2 regions of the Pseudomonas abieticivorans genome follow, and region 1 is predicted to be linked to the other one. Evidence: riboswitches for the same ligand, from Rfam matches in the RefSeq annotation. Region 1 holds a riboswitch; the other holds the start of a gene.
What was found. Region 1 has a riboswitch for manganese ahead of L9B60_RS06980 (TMEM165/GDT1 family protein). Riboswitches for the same ligand answer to the same signal wherever they lie in the genome.
Positions count from the first base shown of each region.

Region 2: linked by a shared signal. The riboswitch ahead of mntP (manganese efflux pump MntP) and the one ahead of L9B60_RS06980 (TMEM165/GDT1 family protein) in region 1 are both predicted to bind manganese.

Region 1 is NZ_CP094975.1:1,548,223-1,556,314, forward strand. Features, by position in the region: gene L9B60_RS06970 (2-hydroxyacid dehydrogenase) at 1-334, shown strand, start outside; gene L9B60_RS06975 (methyltransferase) at 380-1,378, shown strand; yybP-ykoY riboswitch at 1,418-1,540, shown strand; gene L9B60_RS06980 (TMEM165/GDT1 family protein) at 1,630-2,217, shown strand; partial or broken gene L9B60_RS06985 (SOS response-associated peptidase) at 2,369-2,990, opposite strand; gene L9B60_RS06990 (putative signal transducing protein) at 3,026-3,286, opposite strand; gene L9B60_RS06995 (CPXCG motif-containing cysteine-rich protein) at 3,286-3,474, opposite strand; gene L9B60_RS07000 (1-acyl-sn-glycerol-3-phosphate acyltransferase) at 3,576-4,742, shown strand; gene L9B60_RS07005 (hypothetical protein) at 4,885-5,091, shown strand; partial or broken gene L9B60_RS07010 (YajG family lipoprotein) at 5,178-5,757, opposite strand; gene L9B60_RS07015 (hypothetical protein) at 5,926-6,159, shown strand; gene mqo (malate dehydrogenase (quinone)) at 6,775-8,092, shown strand, end outside.
Region 2 is NZ_CP094975.1:5,278,002-5,286,093, reverse strand. Features, by position in the region: gene L9B60_RS24065 (LTA synthase family protein) at 1-173, shown strand, start outside; gene L9B60_RS24060 (hypothetical protein) at 370-3,357, shown strand; gene mtlD (bifunctional mannitol-1-phosphate dehydrogenase/phosphatase) at 3,855-5,999, shown strand; gene mntP (manganese efflux pump MntP) at 6,042-6,605, opposite strand; yybP-ykoY riboswitch at 6,615-6,783, opposite strand; gene L9B60_RS24045 (DUF2252 domain-containing protein) at 6,832-8,025, opposite strand.

The DNA.
Region 1 (8,092 bases):
GAACGAGCACACCCGCAACATGATCGGCGCCCGCGAACTGGCCCTGCTCAAGCCCAGCGCGTTCGTGGTGAACACCGCCCGCGGCGGCATGATCGATGAACAGGCGCTGGCCGATGCCTTGCGCCGCGGGCACCTGGCAGGCGCAGCCACCGACGTGCTCAGCGTGGAGCCGCCGGTCAATGGCAACCCCTTGCTGGCCGACGATATTCCTCGTTTGATCATCACCCCGCACAGCGCCTGGGGCAGCCGCGAAGCCCGGCAGCGCATCGTCGGCCAGTTAAGCGAGAACGCCTCGGGGTTTTTCGCCGGGGCGCCGCAGCGAGTGGTCAGCTGAGGCCAACGGCTCTGGTAGACTGCGCCCTTTTTTCAGGAGCCGCCCATGGACCCGCGCAGTGAAGTCCTGCTTCGTCAGGCTGATTTGTTTCAAGGCCAACTGCTGTTGGCCGGCCTGCCTGCCGATGACTTGCTGGGCAAACTGCCTGCGGCCAACGGCTGGTGCTGGCACGCCGGCGATCAGGCGGCGCTGGACGCACGCTTTGCCGGGCGCAGCCATTTCGGCGTGAACGCCCCGACGCAAGCGTTCGAAGGTGCCGTGTTGTTCTTGCCCAAGTCTCGCGACCTGGCCAATTACCTGCTCAACGCCTTGGCTTCGCGCCTGGGTGGGCGCGAGCTGTTCCTGGTGGGCGAAAAGCGCGGCGGCATCGAGGGCGCGGCCAAGCAGCTGCACGCCTTTGGTCGCCCACGCAAACTCGACAGCGCCCGCCACTGCCAGCTGTGGCAGGTCACCGTCGAAAACCCACCGGTGGCGGTAGAGCTGCAAAGCCTGGCCGAACACTACGAACTGCCACTGCCCGAAGGCCCGTTGAACATCATCAGCCTGCCCGGGGTGTTCAGCCACGGTCGCCTGGACCGCGGCACCGCATTGCTGCTGCAACACCTCGACAAGCTGCCAGCCGGTCACATCTTGGACTTCGGCTGCGGTGCCGGGGTACTCGGCGCAGCGCTCAAACGCCGCTACCCGCAAAACAGCGTGACGATGCTGGACGTGGACGCCTTTGCCGCCGCCAGCAGCCGCTTGACCCTGGCCGCCAACAATCTGGAAGCCGAGGTGATCACCGGCGACGGTATCGACGCCGCACCGCTGTACCTGGACGCCATTTTGAGCAACCCGCCGTTCCACACCGGGGTGCACACCAATTACCAAGCGTCGGAGAACATGCTGAAAAAAGCTGCCCAACATCTGAAAAAAGGCGGTGAACTGCGCATCGTGGCCAACAGCTTCCTGCGCTATCAGCCACTGATCGAGGCGCACTTGGGCAACTGCACAACCGTTGCCGAGGGCCAGGGCTTCAAAATCTATAACGCAAAACGCGGTTGAAAAATTAGGCTTGCCGAATCGGTTTTGCCTAGGCAGAATCCGCTCCGTCCTAGGGGAGTAGTCTCCCACGAGCGCCATGCTCGTCCGGCACGCGTCAACATACTTGGCCCACAGGCCATGGCGCGTGCGACCCACAGCCCGCATCAGACGGGCTCAGGGTTTGACAAGACCTATGACACGAACACCTTACCCGGGGCGGGGAGGCTGTACGTGTCATAGCCGTGTCGATCCCGCCCCCATAGGAAACCCTGATGTTGGAATCTCTACTTGTCCCTACCGCGATCGTGGCCCTGGCCGAGATCGGCGACAAGACTCAATTGCTTGCCCTGATCCTGGCCGCGCGCTTTCGCAAGCCCTGGCCGATCATCGCCGGCATCGTCGCCGCCACCCTGGCCAACCATGCTGCAGCCGGGGCCGTGGGGGCCTGGTTTGGCAGTTTCTTCTCGGATGCGACGTTGCACTGGATCTTGGCCGCGAGCTTTACCGCCACCGCGCTGTGGACGTTGGTGCCCGACAAGATGGATGACGACGAAGCCAGCAACGCCCGCCGCTTCGGGCCATTCCTGACAACCCTGATCGCGTTCTTCCTGGCCGAAATCGGCGACAAGACCCAAGTGGCCACGGTGATGCTGGCAGCGCAGTACCCGCACCTGTTGCTGGTGATCATCGGTACCACCCTGGGCATGCTGATCGCTAACGTGCCCGTTGTGTTGGCAGGTAACTTTGCCGCCGACAAGCTGCCGCTGACCATGATCCGCCGGTTGGCCGCGACCGCGTTCTTCGTGCTGGCGGTGGTCGCGGTTTACAAGGCGATGGAGGTTAGCGGTTGGGTGCCATAGCGATCGCGTCGTTCTTTTCGCGGATAAATCCGCTCCCACAGGGTGGGGAGCGGCCGCTTGCAACGAGGTAATCCGGCTGGCGGACGCCGGGTGCAGACTGATGAGGCGATTGGCGCAAAGCGCCAAGCCAGTTGCATCGGAAAATCTACACTCAGCCCGGCGTCAGGCACTCAGGGGCGTTGAGCTTGGGGTCGTTGACCAGGTTGGCCAGCGCCCGCTCGCGCAGGGGCGCGGGATTACCAGCCAGCAGCGATTGCAGCACCGGCAGGGGCGTTTCCGGGTCCAGCCAGGCGGCCTGGCCTGCGGCGTCCAATATCAAGGGCCGGCGCTGGTTGACCGCAGCCTGGGTGACCACCGCCGTGCTCAGCCACACCTGCTCCTGCACGGGATAAGCCTCCCATAATGCTGCAAAAAACAGGGACGACCCCTCACCCGGCGTCAGCCAGTAGGGCCGCTTGCGCACCGTGCCGCGCCACTCGTAAAAGCCGTTGGCAGGCAACAGGCAACGGCGCAGGCGCAGTGGCTCGCGACAACATCGGCTGCTCGGCCAGGGTTTCGGCCCGGGCGTGGGCCGGCGTGCGGGACATATCGGTGAGCCAGGGCGGGGTTAGGCCCCAACGGGCACGGGCCAATTGCAGTTCGCCGCCGATGTTGCGCTGCATCAGCACCGAATCACCCGGTGAAATGTTCCACTGGGCCTGCTGGTCCTGCGGGAACCCAGGCAGGGCCGCGAAAGCCGGTGACCAACGAAACAGCGCAAAACGTCCACACATTAGGCAAAAAACTCTTCAAATGGCTGGCCTGCCTGTCAGCAGACCAGGGTGCCGGGGAAACTGTCCGGCTCTTCGCCCGGCATCGGCAAGGCGGCATTGTACTCGGCGATCAACTGCCGTGCGTACCCGGCCTGGTCATTGGCCACGGTCAGGCCCAACAGGCCGATGGCCGGAAGGTCGCCAATGCCCCCCACCAGGTCGCGGCCCACCAGGTGCGCGACGATGCCCTCGCTGTCGAGCATGCCCAGCAACATTTCCGCTTCCATCAGGCTTTCCGGATCATATATGCGCTGCATCAATCGTTTTCGCCTTTAACCTCGAGCATCCATTCATCGCCCCCTACCTGCAATATGAACCGTATGGGCTTGCAGCACACGGAACAATCCTCGATGTATTCCTGATCACCGCCGGATGTGTCGATCATCACCTCGATGGTCTCACCACAATATGGACACTCTACCGCTTCACTTTCCTGAAAGAGCATGGCCGTCTCCCCATGGTGACTTGTGCGTATAATCGCCGGTCTATTTGAAGGGCATTATCCGCGCCCCTTATCATTACACTAGCCGTTTCCAACAAGAGAGCATGATGGGCGAATTCGATGCCATCCGACCGTACAACGACGCCGAGGTGCCTGCCGTGCTGGCACGACTGCTCAGCGATCAGGCGTTTCTCGACATCCTCACCCACTTTCGCTTTCCGCGCCTGGCCGGTGCTTTCGGCTGGTTGCTCAAACCTCTTATAGCTCATCGGCTGCGCCGCGAGTTCGCCGGGGTGAAATGCGTGTCCACGCTGCAGGACAAAGTCGAGTTCTACGTGGACCACACCATTGACCGGGCCACAGATGGTGTGACCTACACCGGTGTCGAGCAGTTCAGGTCGGGCAGTGCCTACCTGTTTCTGGCCAACCACCGCGACATCGTGATGGACCCCGCCTTCGTCAACTACGCCGTGTACCACGCAGGCTTGCCCACCCCGCGCATCGCCATCGGCGACAACCTGCTGCAAAAGCCCTTCGTCAGCGACCTGATGCGCCTGAACAAGAGCTTTATCGTGCACCGCTCCATCAGCGGCCGGCGTGAAAAACTGGCGGCGTATCAACTGCTGTCGGCTTACATCAACCACTCGATCCGCACCGATTGCGCCTCGATCTGGATCGCCCAGGCCGAGGGTCGGGCCAAGGACGGCGATGACCGTACCGACTCGGCGATCCTGAAGATGTTCCACATGAGCCGCAAGGACGAGCCGTTTGGCGAAGTCATCCAGTCGCTGAACCTGACGCCGGTGTCGATCAGCTACGAATACGACCCGTGCGACCAGGCCAAGGCACGCGAGCTGTACATCCGCGCCACCACCGGCACTTATGCCAAGGCGCCGGGCGAAGACGACGTGAGCATTGCCCAGGGCATCACCGGCTACAAGGGCCGGGTGCACGTCAACTTTGCCGCGCCGATCAGCCAAGCGTTCGACGACACCAAGCAACTGGCCGTGGCAATCGACCGGCAGATCCTGGCGGGCTACCGCCTGTTTCCGGCGCACTACCTGGCCTACGCCCAGTGGGCTGACGCCGACGCCAACGTGCAGGTGCCTGCAGCCGAGACGCTGTTCCCGGCCGACGAACTGGCCAAGGCCCGCGAAGAATGGAATCGCCGCCTGCAAGCTTGCCCGGCGGAACATCGGCCGTACCTGGTGCTGCAGTACGCCACACCCGTACGCAACCAGTACCGGGTCAAGGCAGGGCTGGCGCTGTAAACGCAACGGGCTGGTTAAAAAGGCGTCCTTCGGGACGCCTTTTTCATTGCGGCCAGAAAGACTAATTCCCGCCGTCACACGCACGTCATCTAAACAGGACAGGCTGTTGCACCACCCACATGGACCCGACACGGAGTTTGTCATGCTGCATGCACAGAACCAGGACCGCCTTTACCTGATCGCCCAGAGCGATGAGCAAGAAGCCTTGATCGATGGCCTGGCCTTCAATGTGCAGGACCGTAACTGGCTGGTGTATTGCGCATTGGGTGGGCACCAGCACACGGACTGGCCGGAGCTGGATGCCGGGACGGGGATCAGCATGTTGGATTTGTATGTGGAGGCGGCCTGAGCCCAGGTCATTTCGCGGATTTTGCCCCGCGAACCAGTCAAAAAAAAGCCCGCTGGCAATCCGCGGGCTTTTGTATTTCTGACGACTTACTGACCGAGCATCTGCCCCACGGTCGGGTCCTTGAACAAGCGGGTCAACGCATCGCTCAACACGTCGCCTGACAAGCTTGGTATTGGTTTCCTGGTTAGGAGCCATGCCGAAACGCTGGTCCAGGGACGCGCCGTAACGGCCGCTGTAGTGACGGCCGTTGTTGTTCACATCGGCGCGGAAGGTGGCGGCGATGGTGGCTTGGGTCACGTACATGCCTTCTTTAGGCGACTGGTAGGTGAGGTCGGCCAGGGTCACGGTCAACTGGGGGCCTGCGCCCTGCGTCGGGGTATAGCCCAGCAGGCGCACGGCGGCTTCGGCCTGGGCTTGCAGCTTGGGCAACACGTCGCTGCCATTGACCGTCACGGCGCTGGTTTCAGGGTACAGGCCACCGCGGGTGCCCAGGGTTTGCGATTTGCGCCCATCGACCACGCGCACCGTCACTTGCTGGCCTTGGCCGACGGCTGCCAGCTGCGAAGTCAGCTTGGGTTGGGGGCTGAGTTGTTGCGGGCTGTTGGCACAACCGGCCAACGTCAGGGTGGCCACCGCGATCAAACCGAACAACAGGCGTTGCAACATGCTCATCTCTCCTGGAATAGGCACTAATAGCTGCGCAGTATAGCGGCCCGAAGGCCCGCCAAACCAGTGAACAAAACTTTGACCGGATGTGTTTGCAAGCGTTCCTGTAACGCCTGTGTCATCCCTGGGTGGCACTCTTCGATACATTCCCTACCGAGGTACGCCGGCATGACAGCGCTCTGGTCCTGGTTGTTCTCCACCCCCCGTACTCGCTACTTCGTGCGCCTGGATGCCAAGGGCCATTGCCAGGCCTTCAAGCAGTGCCTGCACATGCCCACCGGCGGCCATTGGGTAGAAACCGACGAAATCCGCCTCGGCTGGCTGGACCGGCCATTACCGCTGCAAGCCCTCATTCACGTGCCCTGCAGGGGTGCGCGGATCCACCACGCCCTGCCCTCTTGACGCGCTGAAAAAGAAAACTCCCGAATTAAGATCAATTCTCCTCGTTTCATCGTTATAATCTCCCCCCGATTATAAGGACGTCTCCTGATCGGGCCTCGCAGTACCGCTGATGCACTGCTTCAGCTCCCCCGCACGCCCCACAGAGAGCCGCCCACACAGGCCATTGATGCCGGTGTGCCCGCGTTTTCGGCACCCCTCGCCCCTCGCTGGACCTGCCGCTGCCTGTTCGTTCCGGTAGCTTTTTTGAGGTTCACGGCTCCAAAAGAGCGTGAAAAAAAACGGTTTTCACAACTTCACAAGAGTGTGGCGAGCAAATGAACAGTTTTGCATCAGTAAATGCTTCATTAACGTCCAGATCAGCCCACGGCGATCGGCGTTGCGGCTCCTGCCTGGCAGGGTCGTGATAGCGATCGGCAAGTAGCAGCGGGCGCATTGACCTAAGTCGAATTGCCCACCAGCCCCGAAAATGCGTTCATATGAGCTGCATGGGCCGGTTGGTAGCGTCCGCTGAAGCTGCAAAAAATTGCGAAGAGTCGGATATGGCGATCCTGGCCTGCTGAGAGTATCGGGATCCTGTGCTGTCAATTTGGTGCTGAAGATTTTGGAGACGCGTTAATGGCGCATAACGAAGCAGTGGACGTGGTATTGGTTGGGGCCGGCATCATGAGCGCCACCCTGGCAGTACTGCTCAAAGAGCTCGACCCGGCGATCAAGCTGGAAGTCGTCGAGCTGATGGACTCGGGTGCCGCGGAAAGTTCCAACCCCTGGAACAACGCCGGTACCGGTCACGCTGGCCTCTGTGAGCTGAACTACACGCCGCAGGCTGCCGATGGTTCCATCGACATAAAGAAAGCCGTGCACATCAACACCCAATTCGAGGTGTCGAAGCAGTTCTGGGCGTACCTGACCCAGAAAGGCACGTTCGGCTCATCCAAGTCTTTCATCAGCCCAGTGCCGCACCTGAGCTACGTGGAAGGTGACAAGGGTGTCGATTTCCTCAAGAAGCGCTACGAGGCCCTCAAGCCGCACCACGCCTTCGACGACATGGAATACACCGAAGACAAGGCCAAGATGGCCGAGTGGATGCCGCTGATGATGCCCGGCCGCCCGGCGGACCAAGCCATCGCTGCCACCCGCGTGATGGGCGGCACCGACGTGAACTTCGGCGCCCTGACCAACAAGCTGCTCGCACACCTGGCCAGCGCCCCCGACGCCCAGGTCAAGTACAGCAAGCGTGTCACCAACCTGACCCGCAAGGGCGCCGGTTGGACCGTCACCATCAAGGACGTGAACAGCGGCAACAGCCGTGAAGTCGATACCCGCTTCGTGTTCCTGGGCGCAGGTGGCGCAGCCCTGCCGCTGCTGCAACTGTCGGGCATCGAGGAAGGCAAGGGTTTCGGCGGCTTCCCGGTCAGCGGCCAGTGGCTGCGTTGCGACAACCCGGAAGTGGTCAAGCGCCACCAGGCCAAGGTCTACAGCCAGGCTGCGGTGGGTTCACCGCCCATGTCGGTACCGCACCTGGACACCCGCGTGGTCGACGGCAAGACGTCGCTGCTGTTCGGCCCGTACGCAGGCTTCACCACCAAGTTCCTCAAGCATGGCTCGTTCCTGGACCTGCCCAAGTCCGTTCGTGCCGGCAACATCGGCCCGATGCTGGCCGTGGCGCGGGACAACATGGACCTGACCAAGTACCTGATGAGCGAAGTGATGCAGTCCATGGAACAGCGCCTGGACTCCCTGCGCCGCTTCTACCCCGAGGCCAAGGCCGAAGACTGGCGCCTGGAAGTGGCCGGCCAACGGGTGCAGATCATCAAGAAAGACCCAAAGAAAGGCGGCGTGCTGCAATTTGGTACCGAACTGGTGGCGGCCAAGGACGGCTCCCTCGCCGCCCTGCTGGGCGCCTCCCCCGGCGCCTCGGTCACCGTGTCGATCA
Region 2 (8,092 bases), 3.0 Mb from region 1:
TCCTCAGCCCACGACAAGGCTTGCGCCGGCACGACCAGGCGCTGAGCCAAAGCCAGGAAAGCGTGGTCAGCATTGACGACCCCCTGGTACGCCGGGCCATTGCGTATTACCAGGCGGCCAGCCATGGGTTCACGCAAGGGTTGTTGGATTGGGTGGTGCCTGCGGCGCCGTGACCGACACACGGGCGGCCTGGCGTCCCGCTTCATCCGCGCAAAGGCCGCCGCGAGCACGGGCAGCCTTTTTCACCCGCGCCCCCCTTGTAAAAGCCGCCAGCAAAACCTGCAAAACTGGTATTTCTGCCAGTAGCCGCCAGGCTTTTCGAGGTATTGAATAAGTGTCCATTGCCTAAAAAACACGGACACGCCCCCCATGAACATTGCCCGACTATTCCCTCGCTCGCGCCTGCAGGCCTTCAACGCCCCACTCGCCTCTCTGTCGGCGGAACAACTGCACCGGGCCGCCATCCCTGTTTCACCCCGCCTGCTGGCGCCGCTGGGCATCCCCATCGGCGAGAACATCCCGGTCATCGTCGACGACGGCCTGGGCAATGAGGTGCCGGGCCAGGCCGGGGTCAACATCGCCCTGCTGTCCAGCGGCAACGGCCTGCTGGTGCGGGTGCCCACCTGGTTGACCATGAACCAGGGCGACGTGGTCCATGTGTTCTGGGGCAGCAATTCGGTACCAGCGGTGTCCAAAATCCTCGAGCCGGAAGACGTCAACAAAGAAAACTTTCTGTACGTGCCGCACGCCGTCATCCAGGGCGGCCAGGCCAGCGTCTTCCACCGGGTGATCCGCACCGACGGCGGCGTGGCCGATGAGTCCACGCCCATTCAGGTGCTGGTCAAGCTCACCCTGCCCGGCGGCTACGACCCCGTGGCCGGCGAACCTGGGCATCAAAACCTGCTGCCACCCACGGTACCGGTCGACAAGGTGCTGCCAGAGCATCTGGTCAGCGGCCTGGACATCACCCTTGCGCGCTACCAGAACATCCGCATCCGCGACACCATCACCCTCAGTTGGGGCGGGCAGCCGGTGACCTACACGCTGACCCAGGCCGACATCGACGGCAACGCGCCGATCATCGTGCACGTGCCCGGCAGCGTGATCCGTGAGGCCAGCGACAGCCTGCGCCTGGAAGTCATCTACAAGATCATCGACGAGGTGCAAAACCAGTCCATCGACGGCAATGACCTGCCGTGGTCGATGGCCCGCTACGTCGAGGTGGAGGTGGGCCAGGACCTGCTGGAAGAGCCGTACAGCGAAGAGTTTTACCAAGCGGTCATCGACCTCGACGTGCTCGGCACCCGCGACCTGGACATTGAGATTTACCTGGCGCCAAGTCAATTCACCCCCGGCGATTCCGTGACCCTGACCTGGGCCGGGCGCACCGTCGACGATGCCCCGGTGGAGTTTGACCGAACCCAGACCGTGCCCGCTGGCCGGGTCATGCATTTCATCATCGAAAACGCCGAGGCGCGCAAACTGCCCAGTGGCCGCGTGCGCCTGAGCTACACCCGCACCAAAGCCAGCAACGGCAGTGTCAACCGCTCGCGCAGCGCCACCTGGCGCATCGTCGGCCAGGTGCTGGAGCTGCCCGCGCCCAGCGTACTCGAGGCTCGCGGCAGCGCGCTCGACCCGTCACTAACCTATGCCACCGTGCAGATCCCGCCCTGGCTAGGCATGTACGCCGGCCAACCCCTGACCATGATTTGGACCGGGACCACGCTGGGGGGTAGCCTGATCTATTTCGAGGACCATACCGCGGTGTCGAGCAACGAGGTCGATACCCTGATCGACCGCCTCACCTTCGCCAAAGACATCTTGCCCCTGGGCGGCAGCACCGTGCAGGTCTACTACCTGGTGACCATCAACGGCACCGTGCGCCAATCGGACGCCTTGACCCTGAACGTGGGTATCGTCCCGGGCACCTTGAAAGCCCCGAGCGTGCTAGAAGAGTTCGACGGCTACCTGGACCCTGAAAAGCTCATCGGCAACCGCGCTACCTTGCTCATCGAGCATGATGGCGTCATCCGGGCCAACGACAAACTAACCGTCTACTGGACCGGCAGCACCACGCGGCTGTACTCGGACAACACCCTGGCCGGCAGCGGTACCAGCAGCCAAATCTACATCCCCATCTCACAGATCAGCCCCAACCTCAATGGCCTGGTCATTGCCCTGTACCGCGTGGAGCGCGCCGGCGCGATCATCGGCACCTCGCGGGAATTGATCCTGCCCGTGGGCTCTGGCACCCAACAGCCGTGGTTGGCGCCCACTGTGGAGGATGCCAGCAATCTGCCGGCGAACCCGCTCGACCCGATCATTTCGGGGCCGCCGGTGCAGGACAACACGGCAACCGTCGTGGTGCGTGACAGTCGGATTTTGGCAGGCGATACCGTCGGGGTGGCGTGGATTTTGCCCGACGGCACTGGCCTGTCCGTGCCCTACCAGAACGCCGTGGCCGGCAGCGCGGGCCTGCCGGTGCCGGCGCTGGTGTTGACCCAAAGCATGGGCAGGATCGTGCAGGTGGGGTATGCGATTTACCGCGAGCCTGGGCAGCAATTGATCGGCACGTCAGCGGTGCTGGCATTGCAGGTGCTGCAGATGCCCTTCGGTGAACTGCCCGCCCCTGCCATAAGCGAGGCCGACGCTACCGACGTTCTGGACCTGGGCACATTCCAAGGGGATGCCACCGTCACCGTCGCCAAGTGGCCTCGCAGCGCCACGGGGCAACGGGTGTGGCTGGAGGCCCATGGCACCTTGGCGTCCAACAATGCCGCGATCAGAATTGAGCTTCTCACTCGGCAAATCACCCAGAACGAGGCCACCAATGGCTTGAGGGTGGCCTTTTCGCGCAACACGCTTGAATCACTCAAAGAAGGGACGCTGACCCTCAAGCTTTGGGTCGCGTACAATGGCGCCACCAGCAGTACCGAGGCCCTGGCGTTCCCCGAGGCCACCTTTACCTTGCGCCAAGGGCTTGTGAGCTTACCCGCGCCCACCGTCGTCGGGGCGCCCAACGGCAGCCTCAACCCGATCGACGCACTGAACGGTGCGACCGTGCGGGTGACCTACGCCGACATGCGCACCACCGACACCATTACCGTCACCTGGACGGGCACCCCAGGCGCGGGCACGCCCGTTATCGGCAGTAAACCCGGCCTGCTCGCGGGCACCGTGGAATTCGCCATCCCGGACAGCGCAGTAGGGGCAAACGTCGGGGCAACGGTCAGGGTGCGCTACAGCGTGTTGCGCGGCAACACACCCCTTGATTCGGCAGAATTGCCGTTGGCCGTCTCGACCATCCCCGCCACCTACTTGCCCAAGCCGGCCATCATTCAAACCAACGGCGTGTAGCCGAACAGGGCGCCGAGCCAAGCGCCCTGCCTCGTTGCCAGCCCCTGCAGGAGCGTCGGTTTGCCGCGCCTGCGGGGGGCTGGCCAAGGCACGCAAGCCTTGATCCAAGCGCCTCTGCCATGTTAAGTCTAAAAAGGAAACCCAAACTTCACGCAGGAAACCCCCTTTACCCATGCTCGGAATCACACGTATCCATCGCCCTGAAGGCTCACTGTCCGCCGCCCTGATGGCGCACCGTGAGCCTAACGTAAAAGACGGCGAACACGCCGCCACAGGGCCTGTCACTCCCCTCTGCACCCTCCTCGCCTCACCCCGCCGGCAACGCGTTTTGCCAGGCATTTGCACCGAACGGCGTCTGCGCCACGTGCCTCAACCTGCCTATTTCTGATCGTCAGCCTGTGCGCTGGTGCGTCAACCCGTCGCTTTTTTAAAGGAGCGTTTGCTCGCCCGGCGTTTGTGCCCGGCCAGCCCTCCCCCGTCACAAGGAGTATCAGCCCATGATTTTTTTCCAGGGGAAAAGAATATTCAGCGCCATCTTCGACATGGACGGCACAATGTTCGACACCGAACGCTTGCGTTTCAAGACGCTCAAGCAAGCCTCCAGCGAAATCTTCGGCAAGCCCCTCAGCGAACAGACCCTGATCGGCTCACTGGGCCTGAGTGCCAAGAAAGCCGAAGCCCTGGCCAAGGCCCACAACGGTGAAGACTTCCCGTATGCGCAAATCCGCCAGCGTGCCGACGAACTGGAACTTGAGTACGTGCGCAACCACGGCGTGCCGATCAAGGCCGGCCTGCTGGAAGTGCTGGAGCGCTTGCGCAAGTGCGGCCTGACCATGGCCGTGGCCACCTCCAGCCGCCGGGCCATCGCCGAGGAGTACCTGATCAACGCCAACGTGCTCAAGTACTTCGACATCACCGTGTGCGGTGACGAAGTCAGCCAGGGCAAGCCCCACCCCGAGATCTTTTTGCGCGCCGCCAGTGCGCTCAATTGCGAGCCCGACCGCTGCTTCATGGTGGAGGATTCGGAAAACGGCCTGCTCTCGGCCATCCGCGCCGAAGGCCAGCCGATCCTGATCGAAGACATCAAGCCGCCTGCCGCCGAGGTCAAGGCCGGTGCGCTCAAGGCATACGCCAGCATGCATGAGTTTCTCGCCGACCTCAGCGAATGCATCCCGCACCTGGGCACGCCCGAACTGAGCGAGCCGTTTCCGCAAGCACTGAACCAGTTTCGCGTGGGCATCCATGGTTTCGGCGCCATCGGCGGTGGCTACCTGACCCAGGTATTCTCGCACTGGGACGGTTACACCCGCCCTTGCGAAATCATCGCCGCTACCCGCTCGCGGATGCTGCGCGAAACCGTTTCGGCATTCGGCCGTTATAGCGTGCGCTATGGCGCCACGTCCTTCGACCAGACCATCGAAAACCTGCGCATGATCGACATGGACGACGCCGAAGCGGTGATCAACCTATACGACGTGGCCGAGATTGTCGGCCTGAGTTTGCCCGAACAGGCCATCCGCCAACAGGCCCACGTCATCGCCAAGGGCCTGGTGCGCCGCTTTGAACGCCGTGGCCGCGAGTTGACGATATTGATTGTGTTGAACAAGGTCGGCGGCGCCGCTTTCGTTCGCCGGCATGTGCAAGCCGAATTGGCGCTGCTGTGCTCGCAAGACATCAGCCGGCAAATCCTCGACAAGACCCATTTCGCCGAAACCGTGGTCAGCCGCATCGTCTCCAAGATCAGCAACGACGCCTTGGTGCGCCAGTTGCGAATCAAATCGCAGATGTTCCAGAACAGCATGGAAGACGAAGCCCCTGCGCGGAAAAAACCCAGCACGCCGGTGCCCGAGTACGAACGCCTGATCGGTCGCTTCCGGCCCTTCGCGCAATCGAGCAACGCGCTCAGCCAATTGCACCTGATTTTGTTCAACAGCGAGCCCGACATGCCGCTGTACGTGGAGCGCGGCAGCGATTTGCTGGAACGCTTGCGCCAGGTGAAAACGGTGGACGACATCGCGCAGATCCAGGTGATCAAGAACCGCCTGTGGAATGGCCCCCACGCGATCATCGCCTGGTACGCGAGCCTGCTTGGCTATTCCTGGGTGGGCCAGGGCATGGGCGACCCGCGTGTGGCGGCGCTGGCCGAACGCTTGATCCGGCAAGAGGTGGCACCGGCCCTGTTGGCCGACAATGAGCAGATGAACGAAGCCGTGGCCGGGTTCGCCCAAACCTTTCTGGAACGCTGCAAAACCTCATTCAAAGACCCCTGCGCCCGCGTGGCCCGCGACCCGCTGCGCAAGTTGCAGCGCGACGAGCGCATCCTGAGCAGCATTGATTTGGCCAACAAGCACGCCATCGATACCCCGGCCTTGGCCTACGGCACGGCATTGGCGATTCACTACGCCCTGCGCGCAAGCGACGGCAAGGACCAGGAGTGCCTGGTGATGAGAAAGCTGTACGAGGAGACGGGCAGTGTCGAGGCGGTGCTCACCCATACGGGCAGTTACAACGGCAAGCCCTACCTGGGGATGGACCCGGTCAATGATGCGGTGTTGATCGAGACGATCGCGGGGCATTTCGAGCGTTTGAAAGCGCCGGACTCGGGGCACTGGGAGTGGCCATTGCTGGCCACGGACCGGTAGCCCTGCCCACCCCAGCCCGCTGCCAGGGCTGGGGTGTGCGCCTTAGGCCGACAAATGCTCGTACAGAATGGTCGCGCCCACCAACATCAACACCACCCCGCCAAGGATCTCTGCCCGCTTGCCCACCACGGTGCCCAGCACCCGGCCCAGCATGACGCCAATGGTCACCATGGTCATGGTCGCCAGGCCAATCGCAGCGGCCGCCACAAAGATGTTCACGTCCACGAACGCCAGGCCCACCCCCACCGCCAGTGCATCAATGCTGGTGGCAAAGGCGGTGACCGCCAGAATCATGAAAGAGTGCTGCGAAGGTTTTTCCTCTTCCTCATCGTCGTGCTTCACGCCGTTGTAGATCATGTGCAGGCCCAGCACCAGCAACAAGCCGAAGGCGATCCAGTGGTCCCAGCTTTCCACCCAGCGGGTGGCAGCGTGCCCGATGGCCCAGCCGATCATGGGCGTGATGGCTTCGATCACGCCAAAGATCAAACCGGTGCGCAAGGCTTCGATCAGGCGGGGTTTGTGCAGGCTGGACCCTTTGCCGATCGCGGCGGCGAACGCATCGGTGGACATGGCCAGGGCCAGGAAGATAAGCGAAATAGGATTCACGGTGTACGTCCAGTCGGGCTATGAGTCAACGACACCACCACACGCCCGACTTTAGGCATGGAGGTGTCGCTGGTCTCACCAACCACGAATGGTGTTCGTACCACGGCAGGTTGCCGAGAATGTTGATACGAACGCTGCCAAAAGGCTTGGCAGCAGGTTACTCCCCAACGAAGTGGAGGATAATAGTCAGGGCAACATGAAAAATATGTTAAAGCCCTGAAAAAAATCAGATTTTAGTGTGCGCCAGGGCATAGCGCCGGCAATGCTCCAGGTAACCCTGTTCATGGCTGCCCACCAACTGCACCACACTGGACCACAGCCAGGACGGCGCCTCCAGGGTTTTTGAGCGGTTGAGTTGCAGGTCGCTGATCCAGGCTTTGCGGGTAACCTTGTCCATTTGCCGGGCGTGGGCCTGGCCCACCACGGTGGCCAGGTAACCGGCCGCCTGCATGGCTTCGCGCGCGCTGAGTTGGTCCAGTTCCAACTTCATGTCCTGGGGCAGCAGTTCGCGAATGAAAAACCCACGGTCCAGCAGCCGCGTCGCCAGCATCCGCTCACCCAGGCCCGGTGACAGGTGCCGAGCGCCCTCCACCACCCGACGGCCGTTGTCGCGCGGCATGTGGGCCCGGGCCGAACGCGGCGCGGCGGCACCAACCGCCTCCTTGATGTCGATCAGGCAATAGTCTTGCTCGTCATCGTCGCCCACGCCCAACAGCACGGCGTAGCGTGACAGGCCAAGCGAACTGCAGCCCTTGACCCAATAAGCGCAGTCGAGCATTTGCACCTCGTCATCCTTGGAGCGGCCTTTGAGCGCGGTCACCAGGCTGTGAATTTGCGTCGTGGCGCACAGGGTTTTCAGGGCGCTGCGCTCGGCTCGGGACAGCGACCAGAAGTGCTTGCCCAAGGGGATAGTCGGACGTGTGTCCTCGATGCGCTCCTCGGCCAAATGCTTCCAGGTGCGCTGCACGGCGCTGCGCATGCTCGCCTTCACCTGAGCCGGGCGGGTGGGTTGTTCACCGTCGTTGTCTGCAAAAGCCTGCTCATAGCCGCGCATCACCTCTTCAAGCATGCGTGCAGTGGTCACGCCGGGCAAGTCGGAGCCACGCGCGGCGGTGGCCAGCGACAGCGCCAGGCGCACCAGGTCGTGGGCGGGGTTGCCGATCACGGTCTGGTCCAAGTCGCGGATATGAATATCGATGCGGCCTTTCAAGTCGCCCGTGGGGCCCAGGTTGCCGGCGTGGCAGTCACCGCAAATCCACACCGGCGGGCCCTTGGGCAAACGCCGGCCGGATTGGCTGTGCAACCATTCGTAGAACTGCACCGTGCTGCCCCGCACGTAGGCGTGGGCCGACCTCGCCATTTTCAGAGTGCGCAGTTGCGCCAGGGGTTCCTGTCGAGCGGACGGGCGAGGTGTTTTCATGGGGTGTTCTTAAGGCGGAGGAACCCGGTTGACCCCTGGCGCGGCCAGATGTTTCAAAATATTACAA